3 regions of the Streptomyces sp. NBC_00461 genome follow, and region 1 is predicted to be linked to each of the others. Evidence: predicted binding sites of a transcription regulator. Region 1 holds the regulator's gene; each other region holds the start of a gene.
What was found. Region 1 encodes HrcA, which represses chaperone genes, less so after heat shock. Its sites were predicted from a motif close to TTNGCACTCNGNNNNNCNGAGTGCNAA; they were not measured.

Region 1 (7,633 bases):
CGCACTCCCCGACGGCGAGCCGGTCCCCGCCGACGGCGCCCTCCCCGTGTCCGCCCTCGCCGGGTCCGCCGACCGCCCCCTCGGCTTCTACCTGCACGTCCCGTACTGCGCGACCCGCTGCGGCTACTGCGACTTCAACACCTACACGGCCACCGAGCTGCGCGGCACGGGCGGCGTCCTCGCCTCCCGCGACAACTACGCGGACACCCTCATCGACGAGATCCGCCTGGCCCGCAAGGTCCTGGGCGACGACCCGCGCCCGGTCCGCACGGTCTTCGTGGGCGGCGGTACGCCGACCCTGCTGGCCGCCGGCGATCTCGTACGAATGCTGGCGTCGATCCGCGACGAGTTCGGTCTCGCGCCGGACGCGGAGATCACGACTGAGGCGAACCCGGAGTCGGTGGACCCGGCATATCTGGCGACCCTCCGCCATGGCGGCTTCAACCGCATCTCCTTCGGCATGCAGAGCGCGAAGCAGCACGTGCTGAAGATCCTGGACCGCACGCACACACCGGGGCGGCCGGAGGCATGTGTGGCGGAGGCCCGCGCGGCCGGCTTCGACCACGTCAACCTGGACCTGATCTACGGCACACCGGGGGAGTCGGACGACGACTGGCGGGCGTCGCTGGAGGCGGCGATCGGAGCCGGGCCGGACCATGTGTCGGCGTACGCGCTGATCGTCGAGGAGGGCACCCAGCTCGCCCGCCGGATCCGCCGCGGCGAGGTCCCGATGACGGACGACGACGTCCACGCGGACCGCTACCTGATCGCGGACGAGGCGATGTCGGCGGCGGGCTTCGACTGGTACGAGGTCTCGAACTGGGCCACCTCCGAGGCGGCCCGCTGCCTGCACAACGAGCTGTACTGGCGGGGCGCCGACTGGTGGGGCGCCGGCCCGGGCGCGCACTCCCACGTGGGCGGGGTGCGCTGGTGGAACGTGAAGCACCCGGGGGCGTACGCGGCGGCACTGGCGGAGGGGCGGTCGCCGGGGGCGGGCCGGGAGCTGTTGTCGGACGAGGACCGGCGCGTGGAGCGGATCCTGCTGGAGTTGCGGCTGCGGGAGGGGGTGCCGCTCTCCCTGCTGCGGGAGGAGGGGCTGGCGGCTTCCCGCCGGGCGCTGGGGGAGGGGCTGCTGGAGGGCGGTCCGTACGAGGAGGGGCGGGCCGTGCTGACGTTGCGGGGGCGGTTGCTGGCGGATGCGGTGGTGCGGGACCTGGTGGACTGATCACTCCCGCGAGTGAATCCCCCCGGAACGCCGGTTCGGTCCCTAACCTGGTTCGTAGGCTGCCGCCGTAAGTGCACGGTGGCAGAAACCGGAGGGCTGCGGAGATGACCGCTGTGGACGAGCGTGGGATTGCCAGGTTCTTCGAGGAGTTCGAGCCTCCCGAGGGCATCAAGGCCGAGCTTCTCCGGGGGGAAATCGTGATGATGGCCACTCCCGATCTGGTGCACAACCGGATCGTGGCGGATGTGGTGGACCAGATCCCCCGTAAGCGCTGGGAACGGCTTCAGGTGACGGACGTGGACATCATCGGTGAGACCAGCGAGCCCATTCCGGACTTGGTGGTGTTGGAACGCGGCGTTGCCCCGGACTCAGGCCGACTGCTGCCGTCCCAGTTGGTCACCATGGTGGTCGAGGTGGTCTCCAGGACCAGCGTCCAGCGGGACTACGAAATCAAGCGGTCGATCTACGCCGCCGGCGAGGTGCCTGCCTACCTCATCGTGGATCCGATCATGGCGCAGTGCGTCCTGCTGACCAGGCCCGTTGGGGACGGTGAGAACGCCGACTACCAGAGGCAGCAGATCACCAAGTTCGGGGCGCCGTTGCCACTGGAGGATCTGGAGCTCGAATTGGACACCAGCGAGTTCGGCACCTATCCCAACGTCAGGCCCCACCGCTACCCGTGACGAAGTCGATCAACTCCTCCACCCGCCCCAGCAGCTCCGGCTCCAGGTCCCTGTAGGACCCCACCCGCTTCAGGATCGCCTGCCACACCGCCCCGGTGTTCTCCGACGGCCAGCCCAGCGCCCTGCACACCCCCGTCTTCCAGTCCTGCCCGTGCGGCACCCGCGGCCACGCCGCGATCCCCAGGGACGACGGCTTCACCGCCTCCCAGATGTCGATGTACGGGTGGCCGACCACCAGAGCGTGCTCGCTCGTCACCGACTCCGCGATGCGCCACTCCTTGGTACCGGGCACCAGGTGGTCCACCAGCACTCCCAGCCGCGCGTCCGGACCCGGCGCGAACTCGGCCACGATCGACGGTAGGTCGTCCACGCCCTCCAGGTACTCGACGACGACGCCCTCGATGCGCAGGTCGTCACCCCAGACCTTCTCCACCAGCTCGGCGTCGTGCCGCCCCTCGACGTAGATGCGCCCGGCGCGGGCCACGCGCGCGCGTGCCCCGGGGACGGCCACGGACCCGGATGCCGTACGAGTGGGACGTACCGGACCGGCCGAAGGTCTCACGAGCGTCACCACCCGTCCCTCCAGCAGAAACCCGCGCGGCTCCATCGGGAAGACCCGGTGCTTGCCGAAGCGGTCCTCCAGGGTCACCGTGCCCGCCTCGCAGCGGATCACCGCGCCGCAGAAACCGGTGCCGGGCTCCTCGACCACCAGACCGGGCTCGGCCGCGACCTCCGGGACGGGCTGGGGCTTCTTCCACGGCGGGGTCAGATCGGCGGAGTACTGGCGCATTCGAGTGACGATAGGAGAAGCGGCCGGTCAGCGGCTACGACACGCCGAAACGCGCCGCCAGCTCGTCCCGCTGTCTCCGCACGAACGCCGCGTCCACCACCGCTCCGTGACCGGGCACGTACAGCGCGTCCTCGCCGCCCAGGTCCAGCAGCCGGTCGAGGGCGGCCGGCCAGTGCGACGGTACGGCGTCGGGGCCCGCCTGCGGCTCACCGGACTCCTCGACCAGGTCGCCGCAGAAGACGATCTCCGGGCTGCCGGGGACCAGGACGACGAGGTCGTGCGCCGTGTGGCCCGGGCCCACGTTCGCCAGCAGGACCTGCCGCCCGCCGCCCAGGTCCAGGGTCCACTCGCCGGAGACGTGGTGCCGGGGCGCGACAAGGGCGTCCACCGCCTCCTCGGCCACCCGCGCGTCCAGGCCGTTGTCCACCGCGTCCGCCCGCAGCTCCTCGCGTGCGTGCCGTGCGCCGAACACCGTGTCCATGCCCACCGGGCCGTACACCTCCGCACCCGCGAACGCCGCCGCCCCGAAGACATGGTCGAAGTGCGGATGCGTGAGCGCGAGATGAGTCACACGGTGACCAGTGAGTTCCTGCGCCTCGGTACGCAACCGCACGCCCTCCGCGAGGCTCGAACCGGCGTCGATCAGCAGCGCCGTGCCCGCCCCGACTACCAGCCCCGCCGTGCAGTCCCAGCCCGGAAGACGGCACCGGCCGACCCCGGCCGCCACCCGCTCCCACCCCAGCTCTTCCCAAGTCACCGTCATACGGCGACGCTAGCCGTACGACCCCGCCGACGGGGGCCGACCTTGCCTTGGGTGTACCCCACAGCCGTACACTGGGCCGGGGAACGCTGGCACTCGGACGGACAGAGTGCCAGGCGAAGTGCCTAGGGGACGACTTCTGGAGGTGTGCGCGATGCTGAGCGAACGACGGCTTCAGGTGCTGCGCGCCATCGTCCAGGACTACGTCGGCACCGAGGAGCCGGTCGGGTCCAAGGCCCTCACCGAGCGGCACAACCTCGGAGTGTCCCCGGCGACGGTGCGAAACGACATGGCGGCCCTGGAGGACGAGGGGTTCATCGCCCAGCCGCACACGAGCGCCGGGCGGATCCCCACCGACAAGGGGTACCGGCTGTTCGTCGACAAGCTCGCAGGCGTCAAGCCGATGTCGGCGCCCGAGCGGCGGGCCATCCAGAACTTCCTCGACGGCGCCGTGGATCTTGACGACGTGGTGGCGCGGACGGTTCGGCTGCTCGCCCAGCTCACGCGGCAGGTGGCAGTCGTCCAGTACCCGTCGCTGACCCGCTCGACCGTCCGGCACGTGGAGCTGCTCTCGCTCGCCCCCGCGCGCGTGATGCTCGTGCTGATCACGGACACCGGTCGGGTCGAACAGCGCATGGTCGACTGCCCGGCGCCGTTCGGCGAGGCCTCCCTCGCCGACCTGCGGGCCCGGCTCAACAGCAGGGTCGCGGGCCGCCGGTTCTCGGACGTCCCCCATCTCGTGGAAGACCTGCCGGAAGGCTTCGACGCCGAAGACCGGGGTACGGTCTCGACAGTGCTCTCCACACTTCTGGAGACACTGGTCGAGGAGAACGAGGAACGGTTGATGATCGGCGGCACCGCCAATCTGACCCGTTTCGGACATGACTTCCCCCTCACCATCCGCCCCGTCCTGGAGGCGCTGGAGGAGCAGGTCGTACTCCTCAAGTTGCTTGGCGAGGCGGGGGATTCGGGCATGACGGTGCGCATCGGGCACGAGAACGCCTATGAGGGACTCAACTCCACTTCGGTGGTGTCGGTCGGCTACGGTTCGGGCAACGAGGCGGTCGCCAAGCTCGGCGTGGTCGGACCGACTCGCATGGATTACCCGGGAACGATGGGAGCGGTACGCGCAGTGGCACGGTACGTCGGACAGATCCTGGCGGAGTCGTAAGTGGCCACGGACTACTACGCCGTTCTCGGCGTGCGCCGCGACGCGTCGCAGGAAGAGATCAAGAAGGCCTTCCGGCGGCTCGCGCGCGAGCTGCACCCGGACGTCAATCCGGACCCGAAGACCCAGGAGCGGTTCAAGGAGATCAACGCCGCCTACGAGGTGCTGTCGGACCCGCAGAAGAAGCAGGTCTACGACCTCGGCGGCGACCCGCTCTCGCAGGCCGGCGGTGGCGCCGGCGGGTTCGGCGCGGGCGGCTTCGGGAACTTCTCGGACATCATGGACGCGTTCTTCGGTACGGCGTCGCAGCGGGGCCCGCGGTCGCGTACGCGCCGGGGCCAGGACGCGATGATCCGGCTGGAGATCGACCTCGACGAGGCCGCCTTCGGCACGACGAAGGACATCCAGGTCGACACGGCGATCGTCTGCTCCACCTGTAACGGTGAGGGTGCGGCGCCCGGCACGACCGCTCAGACGTGTGACATGTGCCGCGGTCGCGGTGAGGTGTCGCAGGTGACCCGGTCCTTCCTGGGCCAGGTCATGACGTCCCGCCCGTGCCCGCAGTGCCAGGGCTTCGGCACCGTCGTCCCGACGCCGTGCCCGGAGTGCGCCGGCGACGGCCGGGTCCGCTCGCGTCGCACGCTCACGGTCAAGATCCCGGCCGGTGTCGACAACGGCACCCGCATCCAGCTCGCGGGCGAGGGCGAGGTCGGCCCCGGTGGCGGCCCCGCCGGTGACCTCTACGTCGAGATCCACGAGCTGCCGCACACGACCTTCCAGCGGCGCGGCGACGACCTGCACTGCACGGTCACCATCCCGATGACGGCCGCGTCCCTCGGCACCAAGGTCCCGCTGGAGACGCTGGACGGCATGGAGGAGGTCGACATCCGGCCCGGCACCCAGTCCGGCCAGTCGATCCCGCTGCACGGCCGCGGCATCACGCACCTGCGCGGCGGCGGCCGCGGCGACCTCATCGTCCACGTCGAGGTCCAGACCCCCAACAAGCTGGACCCGGAACAGGAGCGACTCCTGCGCGAGCTGGCCAAGCTGCGCGGCGAGGAGCGTCCCGTGGGGCAGTTCCAGCCGGGGCAGCAGGGGTTGTTCTCGCGGCTGAAGGACGCGTTCAACGGCCGTTGAGGTGGTGCTGGGGGCTCCGCCCCCAGAACCCCGTTCGGCCCTGAACGGGCCTCGTCCTCAAACGCCGGACGGGCTGAAAGGGCCGCCCGGTATCGGGCCGTGCCGTAGGCCCATGCCTGCCGGAAGCCGGATTCGGACTTGTTCGGAGGACGTGACAACATGCCGTCATGTCCTCCGTGCTGACCGATCTCTTCCCTCATCCGATCGTGCAGGCCCCCATGGCGGGCGGCGTCTCCGTGTCCCATCTCGCAGCGGCCGTGGCCGAGGCCGGCGGGCTCGGGTTCCTCGCAGCCGGGTACAAGACGACCGACGGCATGTACCAGGAGATCAAGCAGCTGCGGAGCCTCACGAGCCGCCCCTTCGGCGTGAACCTCTTCCTGCCGCAGCCGGAGTACGCCGACCCCGGAGCCGTCGAGATCTACGCCCACCAGCTGGCCGGCGAGGCCTCCTGGTACGAGACCGAACTCGGGGACCCGGAAAGCGGCCGCGACGACGGCTTCGAACCCAAGCTCGCCGTGCTGCTCGACAACCCCGTGCCGATCGTGTCCTTCCACTTCGGCGTCCCGAGCCGCGAGGTGATCGACTCCCTGCACCGTGTCGGCACGTTCACCCTGGCCGCCGCGACCACCGTGGAGGAGGCCCTCGCGGTGGAGCGGTCCGGCGCCGACGCGGTGATCGCGCAGGGCATCGAGGCCGGCGGCCACCAGGGCACGCACCGCGACATCCCGGAGAACGACGGCTCCGGCATCGGCCTGCTCTCCCTCGTCGCGCAGATCCGCGAGACCGTGGGCATCCCGATCGTCGCCGCCGGCGGCATCATGCGCGGCGGCCAGATCGCCGCGGTACTCGCGGCGGGCGCGAGCGCGGCCCAGCTCGGCACGGCGTTCCTCGCCACGCCGGAGTCCGGCGCGAGCGCCGTACACAAGCAGGCACTGACCAACCCCCTGTTCGTGCGTACGGAGTTGACGCGCGCGTTCTCCGGCCGCCCGGCCCGCGGTCTGGTCAACCGCTTCCTGCGCGAGCACGGCCCGTACGCCCCCGCCGCCTATCCGGAGGTCCACCACCTCACCGCGCCGCTGCGCAAGAAGGCCGCCGCGGCCGGTGACGCGCAGGGCATGGCGCTGTGGGCGGGACAGGGCCACCGCATGGCACGCGAACTCCCGGCCGGGCAGCTGGTCGAGGTCCTCGCCGCCGAACTCGACGCAGCCAAGACAGCGTTGTCGGCCAAGGGGGACCTGCGATGACCGCGCCGGTGTTCGTCGTCGACTCCCTGGAGGGCGTGGGCGCCGGGGCGATCGTCGAACTGGACGGCCCCGAGGGGCGGCACGCGGTGTCCGTACGGCGGCTGCAGCCCGGAGAGGACGTGGTCCTCACGGACGGGCTGGGCCGTGGCGCCGCCGGCACGGTCGTGCGGACCGAGGGCAAGGACCGGCTGTTCGTCGAGCCCACCGAGTTCCCGTACGAGCCCGACCCCGCGCCCCGCATCACCGTCGTCCAGGCCCTCCCCAAGGGCGACCGAGGTGAGCTGGCCGTCGAGACGATGACCGAGACCGGCGTCGACGTCATCGTCCCCTGGTCGGCCGCCCGCTGCATCACCCAGTGGAGGGGCGAGAGGGGCTTGAAGGCACTCGCCAAGTGGCGTGCCACGGCCCGCGAGGCAGGCAAGCAGTCGCGCCGGCTGCGCTTCCCGGAGGTCGCGGACGCGGCAACGACCAAGCAGGTTGCCGCACTTCTCGCCAAAGCCGACTTCGCCGCGGTCCTGCACGAGGACCGCGACTACCGCAGCGAGCCGCTGGCGACCGCCGAGCTCCCCTCCGCGGGCGAGATCGTGCTGGTCGTGGGCCCCGAAGGAGGTGTCTCCGAGCAGGAG
Region 2 (7,633 bases), 2.8 Mb from region 1:
AACCGGACCTCGGGGACCGGAGGCGAAGCCATGACCTTTGTTCAGATCATCGACTGCAGGACCAGCCGCTTCGACGACATGAACCGGCTGATGGACACATGGGTCGAACAGACCAGGGGAAAGCGGACCGCGACACACAGTGTGATCGGCAAGGACCGGGCGGACGGGTCGCACTTCATCGAGATCGTGGAGTTCCCGTCGTACGAGGAGGCGATGCAGAACTCCAGCCTGCCCGAGACCGACAAGATCTTCCGGGAGATGGTGGCTCTCTGCGACGAGATGCCGACCTTCACCGACCTGGACGTCGTACGCGACGAGCAGCTGAACGCGGACACCTCCCGGCGGTTCTTCGAGACGCTGGCCGCCGGGGGCGAGCTGGCTCCGCTCGACGATCTGATCGCCGAGAACTACCACGACCACGATCCCTCCAACGAGCAGGACACCATCGGCATGGATGCGATGCGTCGCGAGATCGGGATGTGGCGCAGTGCCTTCGAGTTCTCGTTCGCCATCGAGGACCAGATCACTCAAGGTGACCGGGTGTGTACCAGGTGGACCTTCAACGGGACCCAGAAGGGTGAGTTCATGGGGCTCCCCTCCCAGGGGAAGAAGGCCCGCATGACCGGTACGACCATCCATCGGTTCGGCGAGCACGAGAAGATCGTCGAGGGCTGGTGGCAGTACGACCGGCTGGGGCTGATGGCGCAACTGGGCGCGCTGGAAGGCCTGGAACAGTAGGGCCTGAAGTAGTCGGGCCCAGAGCAGTAGGGCAACGCGAAGGCCCGGCACCTCCAGGGTGCCGGGCCTCGGTGCTGACGTGCGTCAGTGGGCGTGGCCGTGACCGCCCGCGGCCGCCGGCTCTTCCTCTTCCTTCTTCTCGACGACCAGGGTCTCGGTCGTCAGGAGGAGGGAGGCGATGGAGGCGGCGTTCTCCAGGGCGGAGCGGGTGACCTTGACCGGGTCGATGACGCCGGCCTTGACCAGGTCGCCGTACTCGCCGGTGGCGGCGTTGAAGCCCTGACCCTTCTCCAGCTCGGCGACCTTGGCGGTGATGACGTAGCCCTCAAGGCCGGCGTTCTCGGCGATCCAGCGCAGGGGCTCGACGACCGCGCGGCGCACGACGGCGACACCGGTGGCCTCGTCGCCGGTCTTGCCCAGGCCGCCCTCCAGCACCTTGGCGGCGTGGACGAGCGAGGAGCCACCACCGGAGACGATGCCCTCCTCGACCGCGGCGCGGGTCGCGGAGATGGCGTCCTCCAGACGGTGCTTCTTCTCCTTCAGCTCCACCTCGGTGGCGGCGCCGACCTTGATCACGCACACGCCGCCGGCCAGCTTCGCGAGGCGCTCCTGGAGCTTCTCGCGGTCCCAGTCGGAGTCCGTGTTCTCGATCTCGGCCTTGATCTGGGCGACGCGGCCCACGACGTCCTCGGAGTTGCCGGCGCCGTCGACGACCGTCGTGTCGTCCTTGGTGACGGTGACACGGCGGGCGGAGCCCAGCACGTCAAGACCGACCTGGTCGAGCTTGAGGCCGACCTCCTCGGAGATGACGGTGGCGCCGGTGAGGATCGCCAGGTCCTGCAGCATCGCCTTGCGGCGGTCACCGAAGCCGGGGGCCTTGACCGCGACCGCGTTGAAGGTGCCGCGGATCTTGTTGACGACCAGGGTGGAGAGGGCCTCGCCCTCGACGTCCTCGGCGATGATCAGCAGCGGCTTGGAGGAGTTGGTCTGGATGACCTTCTCCAGCAGCGGCAGCAGGTCGGCGATCGAGGCGATCTTGCCCTGGTTGATCAGGATGTACGGGTCGTCGAGGACGGCCTCCATACGCTCCTGGTCGGTGACGAAGTACGGGGACAGGTAGCCCTTGTCGAAGGCCATGCCCTCGGTGAAGTCCAGCTCCAGACCGAAGGTGTTGGACTCCTCGACGGTGATGACACCGTCCTTGCCGACCTTGTCCATCGCCTCGGCGATGAGCTCGCCGACCTGGCTGTCCTGGGCGGACAGGCCGGCCACGGCGGCGATGTCGGACTTCTCGTCGATCGGGCGGGCCGTCGCGAGGAGTTCCTCGGAGATGGCGGCCACAGCCGCGTCGATGCCCTTCTTCAGGGCGGCCGGGGAGGCACCCGCGGCGACGTTGCGCAGGCCTTCGCGTACGAGCGCCTGGGCGAGCACGGTGGCGGTGGTGGTGCCGTCACCCGCGATGTCGTTGGTCTTGGTCGCCACCTCCTTCACCAGCTGGGCGCCGAGGTTCTCGAACGGGTCCTCGACCTCGACCTCACGGGCGATGGTGACGCCGTCGTTGGTGATGGTGGGCGCGCCGAACTTCTTGTCGATGACGACGTTGCGGCCCTTGGGGCCGATCGTCACCTTGACCGTGTCGGCAAGCTTGTTGACGCCGCGCTCGAGGGCGCGACGGGCGTCCTCGTCGAACTTCAGGATCTTCGCCATGGGAGCGGTTCAGCCCTCTCGGAAAATGTGGGTGAAACGAACTGCGCCCCTGACGCCCGGCTTCATAAGGTCGCGGGGGCCCGGGGCGCAGCTCAAAGCAGATGTGCTTCGAAGTGAATTACTTCTCGATGATCGCGAGCACGTCGCGAGCCGAGAGGACGAGGTACTCCTCGCCGTTGTACTTCACCTCGGTGCCGCCGTACTTGCTGTACAGCACGATGTCGCCGGTCTTGACGTCGAGCGGAAGACGCTCGCCGTTCTCGAAGCGGCCCGGGCCCACGGCCAGGACGACGCCCTCCTGGGGCTTCTCCTTGGCGGTGTCCGGAATGACCAGGCCAGAGGCGGTGGTCTGCTCGGCGTCGAGCGGCTGGACCACAATGCGGTCCTCGAGCGGCTTGATGGCAACCTTGGAGCTGGTGGTCGTCACGATCCGACCTCCCCCTTCGGAGATCTCACGGGGTTAACTGTCTGAGGTGGCGACCAGGTGGATCCGTCGTCGCGGGTGCCGGACCTGCCCGTCGCGTAGTTGGCACTCTCCAGTGGGGAGTGCCAGACCCGAGACTATGACTGCGATTAGCACTCGGTCAAGCGGAGTGCCAATGCCGTGCGGCGCGTCGGCGGAAATTTGCGGGTGAACGCCGGGATCTGCAGCGCCCTGGGTCTGTGTGAGCGTCCTGGGGGCTGCCGCCCCCAGACCCCAGCTTCGGCCGGAACGGTCTGGTCCTCAAACGCCGGACGGGCCGAAATGGGCTGAACCCTCGTCTTCAGACACCCGGCGAGCTGAAATACCCGGGCTCAGACGTAGTCCTCCAGGCGGCCCACCGTCAGGCCCGCTCGCTGTACCCGGCGCAGCAGGCGCGCTGTCCGCTCCCGCAGTTTCGGGCCCGAGTGGTCGTCCGGGTCCACGGCCACGATGTCGCCGGGGCGCAGGCCGTGGCCGCCGCGGAGGTAGGCCAGGTCGCCGCCTCCCGTCATCGAGGCGCGCCACAGGACCAGTGCCGAGATGCCGCAGTCGGCGGCTGCCCGCCGTGTGGTCGGATCGTAGGCGCCGTAGGGAGGGCGGAACAGCCGGGGCCGGATGCCGAAGCGGGAGCGGAGTCTGTCCTGCTGGCCGCAGATCTGGGCGCGCTGGCCGGCGTAGGGCAGGCCGCGCAGGGTGGGACGGCCGAGGGTGTGGTTCTGGATGCTCGCGCCGACCGACTGGAGGCGGGCGAAGTGGCCGTATCCCGGCCCGGCGACGCTGTCCGTGAGGAACATGCTGACGGGCAGGCGCAGTTCACGGACCATGTCGACGAACCGTGGGTCCTTGTCGGCCCCGTCGTCATAGGTCAGGAAGACGACCTTGTCGCGGGTCCGGATGCGGGAGACGACGGGGGGCAGGCCCCGGCCTTCGGTTTCGGTACCCGCCCTCCACGCACGGGACGGCTTCGGGGCGGGGAGCAGTGGACCGGTCAGGCCCCAGCGGCGGTACGGCCGTTCGGCCGCGCCGCCCGGTCCGTGCGCCCGTACCCGCTGGGCCGCCTTCGCGCCCAGCCGTTCGATCGGGTCGACGGACTGGGCGCAGCCGGTGAGCAGGCCGAGCGCCAGCGCACCGGCCGCCAGGGCCCGCAGCCTCACAGGTAGTCCTCCAGGCGGGCCACCGCGTATCCCTCGGCCGTGACCCTCCGCAGGAACCGGCGCATGTCGTCGACCATCGTGCCCTTCCACTCGTGGCGGCCGCGGAAGTGGGTGAGGACGATGTCGCCGGGGTGCAGGTCCTGGTCGTCCTCGCGGTACGCCCAGTGGTCGACGAAGACCTCCTCGTCCCAGATCGGCGCGTACTTGATTCCGCAGGACTTCGCGGCCCGCAGGGTGTCCCGGTTGTAGTTGCCGTAGGGCGGCCTGAAGACCGTCGGGGCCCTGCCGAACTGCTTCTTCATGATCTTCTGCATGCCGCAGATCTCGAGCCACTGCTCCTCGTACGACAGTCCCGGCAGGTAGGGGTGCGTGAGGGTGTGGTTGTTGAGGGTGACGCCCTCGGACTGCATCGTGCGGAAGTAGGGGTAGTCGTCCTTCACCAGGAAGTTGCTGAGGAAGGCGCTGTACGGGATCTTCAGCTCGCTCATCATCCGGAGGAACGCCCGGTCCTTCTCGGCGCCGTCGTCGATGGTGAGGAAGACGACCTTCTGTTTCGTGGGGACGGTGGTGAAGACCGGCGGGAGGTTCAACTCCTCCTGGTCGTCCACCTCGAAGCCCTGGCGGGCCGTGATCCTCGGCTTCCGCGCGGGCGGCGGCGGAGCCGTCAGCGGAACCTGCTCCAGGCCCCAGCGCCTGGCCGCGGCGGCCCGGGCGGCGTACGCCGCGTGCAGCTTCGCGGCGTAGGAGCCGAGGGCGCGGGCGGGGGGTGCCTGCAGCGGCTGCTGTCCGGAGGCCGGGCGCACCCGGGAACCGCCGTCCGGAGCGCAGCCCGAGGCGATGGCCGCGAGGGCGAGCACGGCGATTGCGCCGCGGATCCGACTCACCCCGTAAGCGCGATTCTTGTCATTTTGTACGACTGCTCGCATGACGCGGGATCCTCGCAGGCCACCCCCCGGATCCCGGCCCGACACCGCGGCCGGAGGCACACCGTCCACCGACTGGCCCACAATGAGCCGGTGAACGACCTCGCTGAGCTCCTCACCCCCGAAGGCCGCGCCCTCCTCGACGAGGTCCGTGGCACGGCCCCGGCCGATGAGCTCGCCGTCGCCACCCGGCTGCGCCGCGAGCACCCCGCCGAGCTGGTGTCGGCGGCGATCGGACAGGCCCGGCTGCGGCAACGGGCGGCGGCCAAGTTCGCCGCCGGGGACGCGGCGCGGATGTTCTTCACGCCGAACGGGGTGGAGCAGTCGACGCGGGCGAGTGTCGCCGCGTATCGCGCCGAGCGGCTGAAGAAGCTGGGCGTCACCTCCGTCGCCGACCTGTGCTGCGGGATCGGCGGGGACGCCATCGCGCTCGCGCGGGCCGGGATCCGGGTGCTGGCCGTGGACCGGGACCCGGTGACGGCGGCCGTGGCGCGGGCGAACGCCGACGTGCTGGGGCTGGGCGAGCTGATCGAGGTGCGGGAGGCGGACGTCACGGAGGTGGACACGGCCGGGTACGACGCCGTGTTCGTCGATCCGGCCCGGCGGGGCGGGCGCGGCCGGATTTTCGACCCTGAGGCCTACTCGCCGCCCCTGTCCTGGGCGGTGGAAGCCGCCCGCGCGGCGCCCCACGCCGCCCTGAAGGTCGCGCCCGGTATTCCGCACGAGGCCGTGCCCGCCGACGCCGAGGCCGAGTGGATCTCGGACGGCGGCGACGTCAAGGAGGCCGTGCTGTGGTTCGGGACGCGGCCGGGCCTGGTCCGCGCCACCCTGTTGCCCGGTCCGCGCACACTGCTCGGGAGGGGCCTGCCCGATCCCCAGGTCCGGCCCGTCGGGCGGTACTTGTACGAGCCCGACGGCGCCGTCATCCGTGCCCACCTCGTCGCCGAGGTCGCCGCGGACCTGGCGGGTGGGCTGATCGACCCCACCATCGCCTACATCACCGCGGACGGGTACCACGTGACCCCGTATGCGACGGCGTACGAGATCACTGATCAACTCCCCTTCGGCGTGAAGAAGTTGAAGGCCCTTTTGCGCGAGCGCGAGGTCGGCGTCCTGACCGTGAAGAAACGCGGGTCGGCGGTCGAGCCGGAGGAACTGCGCCGGAAGGTTCTCCCCAAGCCACAGGGCCCCCACTCGGCGACCGTGTTCCTGACCCGGGTCGCGGGTGCACCGACCATGCTGATCGGTGCACCCGTCCAGCTAGGCGCCGAGTGACCGGAGTTTCCCGCGCAGCAGCTCCCGCTCGCGTTCGTTGCGGGCGAGTTCCGCGGCCCGTGCGAATTCCTCGCGGGCCTCGGCCGTGCGGCCGAGCCTGGCCAGCAGATCCCCGCGCACGCTGGGCAGCAGGTGGTAGTCGTGCAGGGCGGGTTCGGTGGCGACGGCGTCGACGACGGCGAGCCCCTCGGCCGGCCCCCGCGCCATCGACACGGCGACCGCGCGGTTGAGTTCGACGACCGGGGACGGGGCGCGGACGGCGAGCAGGCCGTACAGGGTCGCGATGCTCGCCCAGTCGGTCTCCTCGTACGTGTACGCGTGCGCGTGGCAGGCGGCGATGGCGGCCTGGAGGGCGTACGGGCCCGGGGCGCCCGTGGAGGTGGCGTCGGCGCGGTGCAGGGCGGTGATGCCGCGGGCGATGAGCATGCGGTTCCAGCGGCTGCGGTTCTGGTCCTTGAGGAGGACGGGGGCGCCGTCCGGGCCGGTGCGGGAGGCGGTGCGGGAGGCCTGGAACTCCAGGAGGGAGGCCAGGGCGTGCACTTCGGGCTCCTTGGGCATCAGCCCGGACAGCACGCGGGCCAGCCGCAACGCGTCCTCGCAGAGCGCGGGGCGCAGCCAGTCGTCGCCCGCCGTCGCCGCGTATCCCTCGTTGAAGATCAGGTAGATGACGTCGAGTACGGAGCCGAGCCGGGCCTCGCGTTCGGGGCCGTACGGCACCTCGAAGGCGACGTTCCTGGCGGCGAGGGTGCGCTTGGCGCGGACGATGCGCTGGGCGACGGTCGCCTCCGGGGTGAGGAAGGCACGGGCGATCTCCGGTGTCGTCAGGCCGCCGAGCAGACGCAGCGTGAGGGCGATGCGGGCTTCGGCGGACAGGACCGGGTGGCACGCGGTGAAGACGAGCCGCAGCAGGTCGTCGTCGATGTCGTCGGCGTCGGCGGGTTCCTCGGGCGGGGCGACGGTCTCCTGGGTGCGGCCGATCTCCGCCAGCTTGCGGGCGTAGTTCTCCCGGCGCCGGATCAGGTCGACGGCGCGGTGCCGGGCGGTGGCCATGAGCCAGGCGCCCGGGTTGTCGGGCACACCGTCCCGCGGCCACTGCTCCAGGGCGGCCACCAGCGCGTCCTGGGCGAGTTCCTCGGCGATGCCGACGTCGCGGACGACCCGGGCGACGGCGGCGATGATGCGCGGGGACTCGATGCGGTAGACGGTCTCGATGGCATGGGCGGCGTCCTGGCCGGACGCGGCGGCGGGGGTGGCGGTGGGCTGCTGTTCCACAACCCACCATGCAACACCCCCGGGCCGCTCCGCGCCCAGGATTACTCAGCCCTCGGCGATCTCCCGCACCTCGCAGGTCACCGTCCAGTAGTCCTCGTGGA
Region 3 (7,633 bases), 1.3 Mb from region 1:
GGCCTGCCGCGCCTGAGAGCGGGCGGTCGTACATGCCCTTGACCAGGTCGATCCCGGGGTCGGTGAGCAGCGGGCCGACGATCCCGTGGACGAAGTCGGAGGAGAACTCCTTCAGGTCGGCGTCGATGAAGCAGACGATGTCCCCGCTCGTGACGAGCAGGGACCGCCACAGCACCTCGCCCTTGCCGGGGACGGCCGGAAGGCGGGGCAGGATGTCGTCGCGGTGCACGACCCTGGCCCCGGCCGCCGCGGCGACCTCGGAGGTGCGGTCGGTGGACCCGGAGTCGACGACCACGATCTCGTCGACGAGCGGGACCTGCTGCATGAGGTCGTGACGGATGACCGCGACGATGTCGCCGACCGTCTCCTCCTCGTTGAGCGCGGGCAGCACGACACTGACCGACTGGCCCGTGCGGTGTTTGGCGGCGAGAATCTGGTGCAGCGGGCGATCGGTGAGGGACCAGGAGCGGGTGCTCAGCCAGCGCTCGACTTCTTCCAGCACGTACGCGGCTCCTTTGCGTTCTCTCGGCGAGCGTGGATTCTGTGTGATCCATCTCGCGCATCGGACGGCTATCTCAACTGTCCTGGCCTTCGGTTACAGTCTTGAACAACGCTGATGACCATCGCATGTCGGGGGTCGTCCCGCGTTCAACGAGTTCAACAACTACATACCGCTCATCCAGAGGGGCAGAGGGATACGGCCCGATGAAGCCCCGGCAACCCTCCAGTCGGTTCTCGTAGATCGATATTGATCATTCCGCGAGGCTCCCGGCTAGGGAAGGTGCCAAATCCGTCTCACGGCGAGATGCGTCGTGGGGAAGATGAGGAGAAAGGGCCTCGCCTCACATGGCTGCGCAGACTGTTGCAAGCACCACGAACACCGTCGATCTGGGTCCCGCCGCGGCTCTCTCGTGCCGAGAGTGCGGTCACCGGGTACCCCTCGGTCCGGTCTTCGCCTGCGAGGAGTGTTTCGGCCCGCTGGAGATCGCGTACGACTTCTCGGCCTACGACACCGAGGAGCTCCGCAAGCAGATCGAGGCGGGTCCCGCGAACATCTGGCGCTATGCGCCGCTGCTGCCCGTCCCCGCGGACGTGGCGGACAAGCCGAACATCAACCCTGGCTGGACCAAGCTCGTCAAGGCCGACAACCTCGCGCGCGAGCTGGGCGTCGACGCCGGCAAGCTCTTCGTGAAGGACGACTCCGGCAACCCGACGCACTCCTTCAAGGACCGCGTCGTCGCCCAGGCCATCGAGGCCGCGCGCGCCTTCGGCTTCACCACCCTCTCCTGCTCCTCCACCGGCAACCTCGCCGGTGCGGTGGGTGCCGCCGCCGCCCGCGCCGGCTTCCGCTCCTGCGTCTTCATCCCGCACGACCTGGAGCAGGGCAAGGTCGTCATGGCCGCGGTCTACGGCGGCGAGCTCGTCGGCATCGAGGGCAACTACGACGACGTGAACCGCTTCTGCTCCGAGCTGATCGGCGACCCGGCCGGCGAGGGCTGGGGTTTCGTCAACGTCAACCTGCGGCCGTACTACGCCGAGGGCTCCAAGACCCTGGCGTACGAGATCTGCGAGCAGCTCGGCTGGCAGCTCCCGGACCAGCTGGTCGTCCCGATCGCCTCCGGCTCCCAACTCACGAAGATCGACAAGGGTCTGCAGGAACTGATCAAGCTCGGGCTCGTCGAGGACAAGCCGTACAAGATCTTCGGCGCGCAGGCCGAGGGCTGCTCGCCGGTGTCGGTCGCGTACAAGGCGGGCCACGACGTCGTACGGCCGCAGAAGCCGAACACCATCGCCAAGTCGCTGGCGATCGGCAACCCGGCGGACGGTCCGTATGTCCTCGACATCGCCCGTCGCACCGGTGGTGCGGTGGAGGACGTGAATGACGAGCAGGTCGTCGACGCGATTCGGCTGCTCGCCCAGACCGAGGGCATCTTCGCGGAGACCGCCGGCGGGGTGACTGTCGGCGTGACGAAGAAGCTGATCGAGAACGGTCTGCTGGATCCGACGCTGACGACGGTCGTCCTGAACACCGGTGACGGTCTCAAGACCCTCGACGCGGTGGCCGGCACGGGGCTGACGGCGACGATTCGCCCCAACCTGGAGTCGTTCCGCGACGCTGGGCTCGTGTAGTTGTCTTTAGTCTGCGGGTCGCTGGGGGCTGATCGCGCCCGCGCGGCGGTAGTCGCACATCAAGCACAGCCCCGCCCCCCGAGGGCGCGTACCTGACCGGAGGTTTGAACATGAGCGTTTCCGTCCGCATCCCCACCATCCTGCGCACCTACACCGGGGGCCAGGCCGAGGTCGCTGCTGAAGGGGCCAACCTCGGCGAGGTCATCGCCGACCTGGAGAAGAAGCACACGGGTATCGCCGCGCGCGTTCTCGACGACCAGGGCAAGCTGCGCCGCTTCGTCAATGTGTACGTGAACGACGACGACGTGCGCTTCGAGCAGGGGCTGGAGACGGCGACGCCGGATGGTGCGGGCGTCTCGATCATCCCGGCCGTCGCCGGAGGCTGACCCGAAACAGGTCGAACGACCCGATTATTACCGTCGGTAATGTCGGTCACCGAGAGTTCATCGAATTGCCCCCTCCGTGAGAGAAACGGAGGGGGCAATTCTGCATGGTTGAGCACGGTACAGTTGGGGAACCCGCTTGGCTCCGTATGCCGGATGCATATGAGTTCTCTCTTTTCAGGCTATGAGAAGCAGCCAAAGTGTGCGGGTTTTTTGCGTCTTATGCTCCTTTTGTGGGGTCCGACTTGCCCTGTATTCGGGCGAATTCTCGGTAAATTCCCGATCGGTCGTGCCCGGATTTCTCGTCCGATTGACCTGTTGCAGACGGCAGTTGGACAGATACATTCGGCCGCGGTCGACGCGTTCCGGCGCACGCCCCCAACCGTGGGGGGTGAGGTCTGACCCGGATCCGCGAAGTGTGGATCTGTGCAAGGGCCAGTAATAGGGGAGTTAGGCATGGCTCAGGGCACCGTCAAGTGGTTCAACGCGGAGAAGGGGTACGGCTTCATCGCGGTCGACGGTGGTGCGGATGTTTTCGTCCACTACAGTGCGATTCAGATGGACGGCTACCGCACCCTGGAAGAGGGTCAGCGGGTCGATTTCGAGATCTCGCAAGGCCAGAAGGGGCCGCAGGCGGACATGGTCCGGCTGGCGGCCGGCTGAAGCACGCGCCGGGTTACTGCAGCGACGTTCTTCTTTATTGATCGAAGGGCTCGCGCCTCAGGGTGCGGGCCCTTCGGCATGCCCGGGGTTCCCGCGCCGGGCCCCCGCGGCCACGTGTCCGATCCCCGGGAGGCGCTTGCGCCCGCCCGTCGCCCGACCGTCACCCCTCAAACGAGCCTGCTTCGCGGGCGCACCTTGCACTCGGGAGGGGCGAGTGCTAATCATTGGCGTTAGCACTCTGAAGGTGAGAGTGACAACGAAGGACCGGGTCGGTGAGGCCCGCAGGCCGGGTGGGGCAAGGAACCACAAGGTGTGCGAGCCGTCCGTCGCGGGCGCGGGCGCGGTCCGAAGGAATCACCCCCAGTCCTGGAGGGACCACTTCACATGGCCAAGATCATCGCGTTCGACGAGGAGGCGCGGCGCGGCCTCGAGCGCGGCATGAACCAGCTCGCGGACGCCGTCAAGGTGACGCTCGGCCCCAAGGGCCGCAACGTCGTCCTCGAGAAGAAGTGGGGCGCCCCCACGATCACCAACGATGGTGTCTCCATCGCCAAGGAGATCGAGCTCGAGGACCCGTACGAGAAGATCGGCGCCGAGCTGGTCAAGGAAGTCGCCAAGAAGACGGACGACGTCGCCGGTGACGGTACGACCACCGCGACCGTTCTCGCCCAGGCCCTCGTCAAGGAAGGCCTGCGCAACGTAGCCGCCGGCGCCAACCCGATGGCCCTCAAGCGCGGTATCGAGAAGGCCGTCGAGGCCGTCTCCGGTGCCCTCCTTGAGCAGGCCAAGGACGTGGAGACCAAGGAGCAGATCGCTTCGACGGCCTCCATCTCCGCCGCCGACACCCAGATCGGCGAGCTCATCGCCGAGGCCATGGACAAGGTCGGCAAGGAAGGCGTCATCACCGTCGAGGAGTCCCAGACCTTCGGTCTGGAGCTGGAGCTCACCGAGGGTATGCGCTTCGACAAGGGCTACATCTCGGCGTACTTCGCCACCGACATGGAGCGGATGGAGGCGTCGCTCGACGACCCGTACATCCTCATCGCCAACTCCAAGATCGGCTCCGTCAAGGACCTGCTCCCGCTCCTGGAGAAGGTCATGCAGTCGGGCAAGCCGCTGCTGATCATCGCCGAGGACGTCGAGGGCGAGGCCCTGTCGACCCTGGTCGTCAACAAGATCCGCGGCACCTTCAAGTCCGTCGCCGTCAAGGCCCCGGGCTTCGGCGACCGCCGCAAGGCGATGCTGAACGACATCGCCATCCTCACCGGCGGCGAGGTCATCTCCGAGGAGGTCGGTCTCAAGCTCGAGAACACCTCCCTCGACCTGCTGGGCCGCGCCCGCAAGGTGGTCATCACCAAGGACGAGACGACCATCGTCGACGGCGCCGGCTCCACGGAGCAGGTGCAGGGCCGGGTCAACCAGATCCGTGCCGAGATCGAGAACAGCGACTCGGACTACGACCGCGAGAAGCTGCAGGAGCGCCTGGCGAAGCTCGCCGGCGGTGTCGCGGTCATCAAGGCCGGCGCTGCCACCGAGGTGGAGCTCAAGGAGCGCAAGCACCGCATCGAGGACGCCGTCCGCAACGCCAAGGCCGCCGTCGAGGAGGGCATCGTCGCCGGTGGTGGCGTCGCGCTCATCCAGGCGTCCAGCGTCTTCGAGAAGCTGGACCTCGAAGGTGACGAGGCGACCGGCGCCAACGCCGTGCGCATCGCGCTTGAGGCCCCGCTGAAGCAGATCGCCGTCAACGCCGGCCTCGAAGGCGGTGTCGTGGTGGAGAAGGTGCGCAACCTGACCCCGGGCCACGGCCTGAACGCCGCGACCGGCGAGTACGTCGACCTGGTCAAGGAAGGCATCATCGACCCGGCGAAGGTCACGCGCTCTGCCCTGCAGAACGCCGCCTCCATCGCCGCGCTCTTCCTCACCACCGAGGCCGTCATCGCCGACAAGCCGGAGAAGGCCGCCGCGCCTGCCGGTGGTGGCATGCCGGGCGGTGACATGGACTTCTGATCCTCCCGAGGATCACGAGTTCATCGCCGTACGCATCTGCGGTACGCATCTGCCGTACGCGTCTGTACGACACCGAGGGCGGCACTCCCTGTTCCGACAGGGGGTGCCGCCCTCGGGCGTGTCCGGGGTCACAGGGCGGCAGGAAATGCGGTGGCGCATGGGGCGGTTGACGCCTGGGAAGTGTCGATGCGCATGCACATACTGAGGAGTATCCCCACGTGACTGCCACCCCCTCACGCGCCGCCGAGATCCTCTCCCGGCCCACCACGATCAACGGCCTGACCGTCCCGAACCGCGTTGTGATGGCGCCGATGACGCGCATGTTCTCCCCGGGTGGCATCCCCGGCGAGGACGTGGCGTCGTACTACTCCCGTCGTGCCGCCGCCGGTGTCGGTCTGATCGTCACCGAGGGCACGTACGTCGGCCACGACTCGGCCGGGCAGAGCGACAGCGTCCCGCGCTTCCACGGCGAGGAGCAGCTGTCGGGCTGGGCGAAGGTGGCCGAGGCGGTGCACGCGGCGGGCGGCGCGATCGTGCCGCAGCTGTGGCACATCGGCACGGTCCGCAACCAGGGCGAGGCCCCCTACCCGGACGCCCCCTCGCACGGCCCCTCCGGCCTGCGCGTCACCGGCGCCGAGGGCGCGACCCCCATGACCCAGGCCGACATCGACGCCGTCATCGGCGCGTTCGCCGAGTCTGCGGCCGCCGCCGAGCGCATCGGCTTCGACGGTGTGGAGATCCACGGCGCCCACGGCTACCTCCTCGACCAGTTCCTGTGGGCCGGCACGAACCGTCGTACGGACGCGTACGGGGGTGACCTCGTCGCCCGTACGACGTTCGCCGCCGAGATCGTGGCGGCGGTCCGGGAGGCGGTCTCGCCCGAATTCCCGATCCTCTTCCGTTACTCCCAGTGGAAGCAGGAGGCGTACGACGCTCGTCTCGCCGAGACGCCGGAGGAGCTGGAGGCCATCCTCACGCCGCTGGCCGCCGCGGGTGTCGACGCGTTCCACGCGTCCACTCGTCGTTACTGGCTGCCCGAGTTCGAGGGCTCGGACCTCAACCTGGCCGGCTGGACGAAGAAGCTGACGGGCAAGACCGCGATCACCGTCGGCTCGGTGGGGCTCGACGGGGACTTCATCCGGGGCTTCGCGGGTGAGGGTTCGCCGGTCCGGGGGATCGACGACCTTCTGGACGGGCTGGAGCGTGAGGAGTACGACCTCGTTGCCGTGGGGCGGGCGCTGCTTCAGGATCCGGAGTGGGCGGCGAAGGTTCTTGGGGGGCGGGGGGAGGAGCTTCGTCCGTACGACGCGGCTGCGCTGCGCTCGCTGAGCTGAGTTCGGGTGCGGGTGGGTCTGGGTGCGCGTCCCTGGGGGCTGCGCCCCCAGACCCCCCTCGGCCTTCGGCCTCGTCCTCAAACGCCGGACGGGCTGGAGAGATCGTCCTCAAACGCCGGACGGGCTGAAAAGGACGTCCTCAAACGCCGGACGGGCTGAAAGGATCGCCCGTCGGGCCGGCGAGAGCAGCAGAGGAGATCGTTGATGACGACAGGCGTGCGCACCGTTCGTACCGTGGCCGGTTTGGTGCGGGGGCGGGTTGAGGGTGGGCTCGCGGTGTTTCGTGGGGTGCCGTTTGCTGAACCGCCGGTTGGGGAGGGGCGGTTCGGGGCGCCGCGGCCGGTGCGGGGCTGGGAAGGGACCCGGGAGGCGTATGCCTTCGGTCCGCCGCCCCCGCAGGAGTCCGGCATCCAGGGCCGTAGGGGTGTGGTCGACGCGTCCGGGGGCGACGACTGGCTGACCGTCAACGTGTGGACTCCGGAGGCGGATTCGGCCGCCCGGCGTCCGGTGATGGTGTGGATCTACGGCGGTGCGTACAAACTCGGCCACGCAGGCAGCCCCGGCTACGACGCCCAGCGCATCGCGCGAGACGGCGACGTGGTCGTGGTCACCTTCAACTACCGGGTGGGCATAGAGGGGTTCGCCCGTATCGACGGTGCGCCCGCCAATCGCGGTCTGCTCGACCAGGTGGCCGCCCTGGAATGGGTACGGGAGAACATCACGGCGTTCGGCGGCGACCCCGGGCAGGTCACCGTCTTCGGTGAGTCGGCCGGCGCGGGGTCGGTGGCGTCGCTGCTGGCCATGCCGAGCGCGCGGGGGCTCTTCCGGCGTGCTGTCGCGCAGAGTGTGCCCGGTACCTACTTCTCCGACGAGTTGGCGCGCGACATCGCCGGCTCGATCGCGAAGGAGGCCGGCCTGCGCCCGACTGCGGCCGACCTGGCCACCGTCGACCCGCGTCAACTGACCGCGGCGGGCGAGGCGTTGGGCGCCAGGATGCGGACGTACGAGGACCGCTGGGGGCAGGTCGCGCCCACGGCCACGCCCTTCTCCCCGGTCGTCGACGGAGAGGTGTTGCCGTCCACCCCTTGGGAGGCGCTGAGGGCGGGCGCGGGGAGG

Region 2: a site for HrcA is predicted at 3,019-3,045, ahead of groES (co-chaperone GroES). Genes of this name have one in related genera too.
Region 3: a site for HrcA is predicted at 3,371-3,397, ahead of groL (chaperonin GroEL). Genes of this name have one in related genera too.

What each region holds. Positions count from the first base shown of each region.
Region 1 is NZ_CP107902.1:3,274,313-3,281,945, reverse strand. Features, by position in the region: gene hemW (radical SAM family heme chaperone HemW) at 1-1,225, shown strand, start outside; gene OG870_RS15450 (Uma2 family endonuclease) at 1,330-1,908, shown strand; gene OG870_RS15445 (DUF3097 domain-containing protein) at 1,886-2,698, opposite strand; gene OG870_RS15440 (MBL fold metallo-hydrolase) at 2,733-3,461, opposite strand; gene hrcA (heat-inducible transcriptional repressor HrcA) at 3,613-4,629, shown strand; gene dnaJ (molecular chaperone DnaJ) at 4,630-5,763, shown strand; gene OG870_RS15425 (nitronate monooxygenase) at 5,931-7,007, shown strand; gene OG870_RS15420 (16S rRNA (uracil(1498)-N(3))-methyltransferase) at 7,004-7,633, shown strand, end outside.
Region 2 is NZ_CP107902.1:6,029,996-6,037,628, reverse strand. Features, by position in the region: gene OG870_RS28465 (ester cyclase) at 31-738, shown strand; gene groL (chaperonin GroEL) at 823-2,445, opposite strand; gene groES (co-chaperone GroES) at 2,564-2,872, opposite strand; gene OG870_RS28450 (polysaccharide deacetylase family protein) at 3,241-4,062, opposite strand; gene OG870_RS28445 (polysaccharide deacetylase family protein) at 4,059-4,988, opposite strand; gene OG870_RS28440 (class I SAM-dependent methyltransferase) at 5,079-6,260, shown strand; gene OG870_RS28435 (RNA polymerase sigma factor) at 6,246-7,532, opposite strand; gene OG870_RS28430 (YciI family protein) at 7,578-7,633, opposite strand, start outside.
Region 3 is NZ_CP107902.1:4,525,584-4,533,216, reverse strand. Features, by position in the region: gene OG870_RS21135 (glucosyl-3-phosphoglycerate synthase) at 1-502, opposite strand, end outside; SAM riboswitch class I at 673-828, shown strand; gene thrC (threonine synthase) at 847-2,130, shown strand; gene OG870_RS21125 (MoaD/ThiS family protein) at 2,241-2,516, shown strand; gene OG870_RS21120 (cold-shock protein) at 2,970-3,176, shown strand; gene groL (chaperonin GroEL) at 3,561-5,183, shown strand; gene OG870_RS21110 (NADH:flavin oxidoreductase) at 5,402-6,517, shown strand; gene OG870_RS21105 (carboxylesterase/lipase family protein) at 6,722-7,633, shown strand, end outside.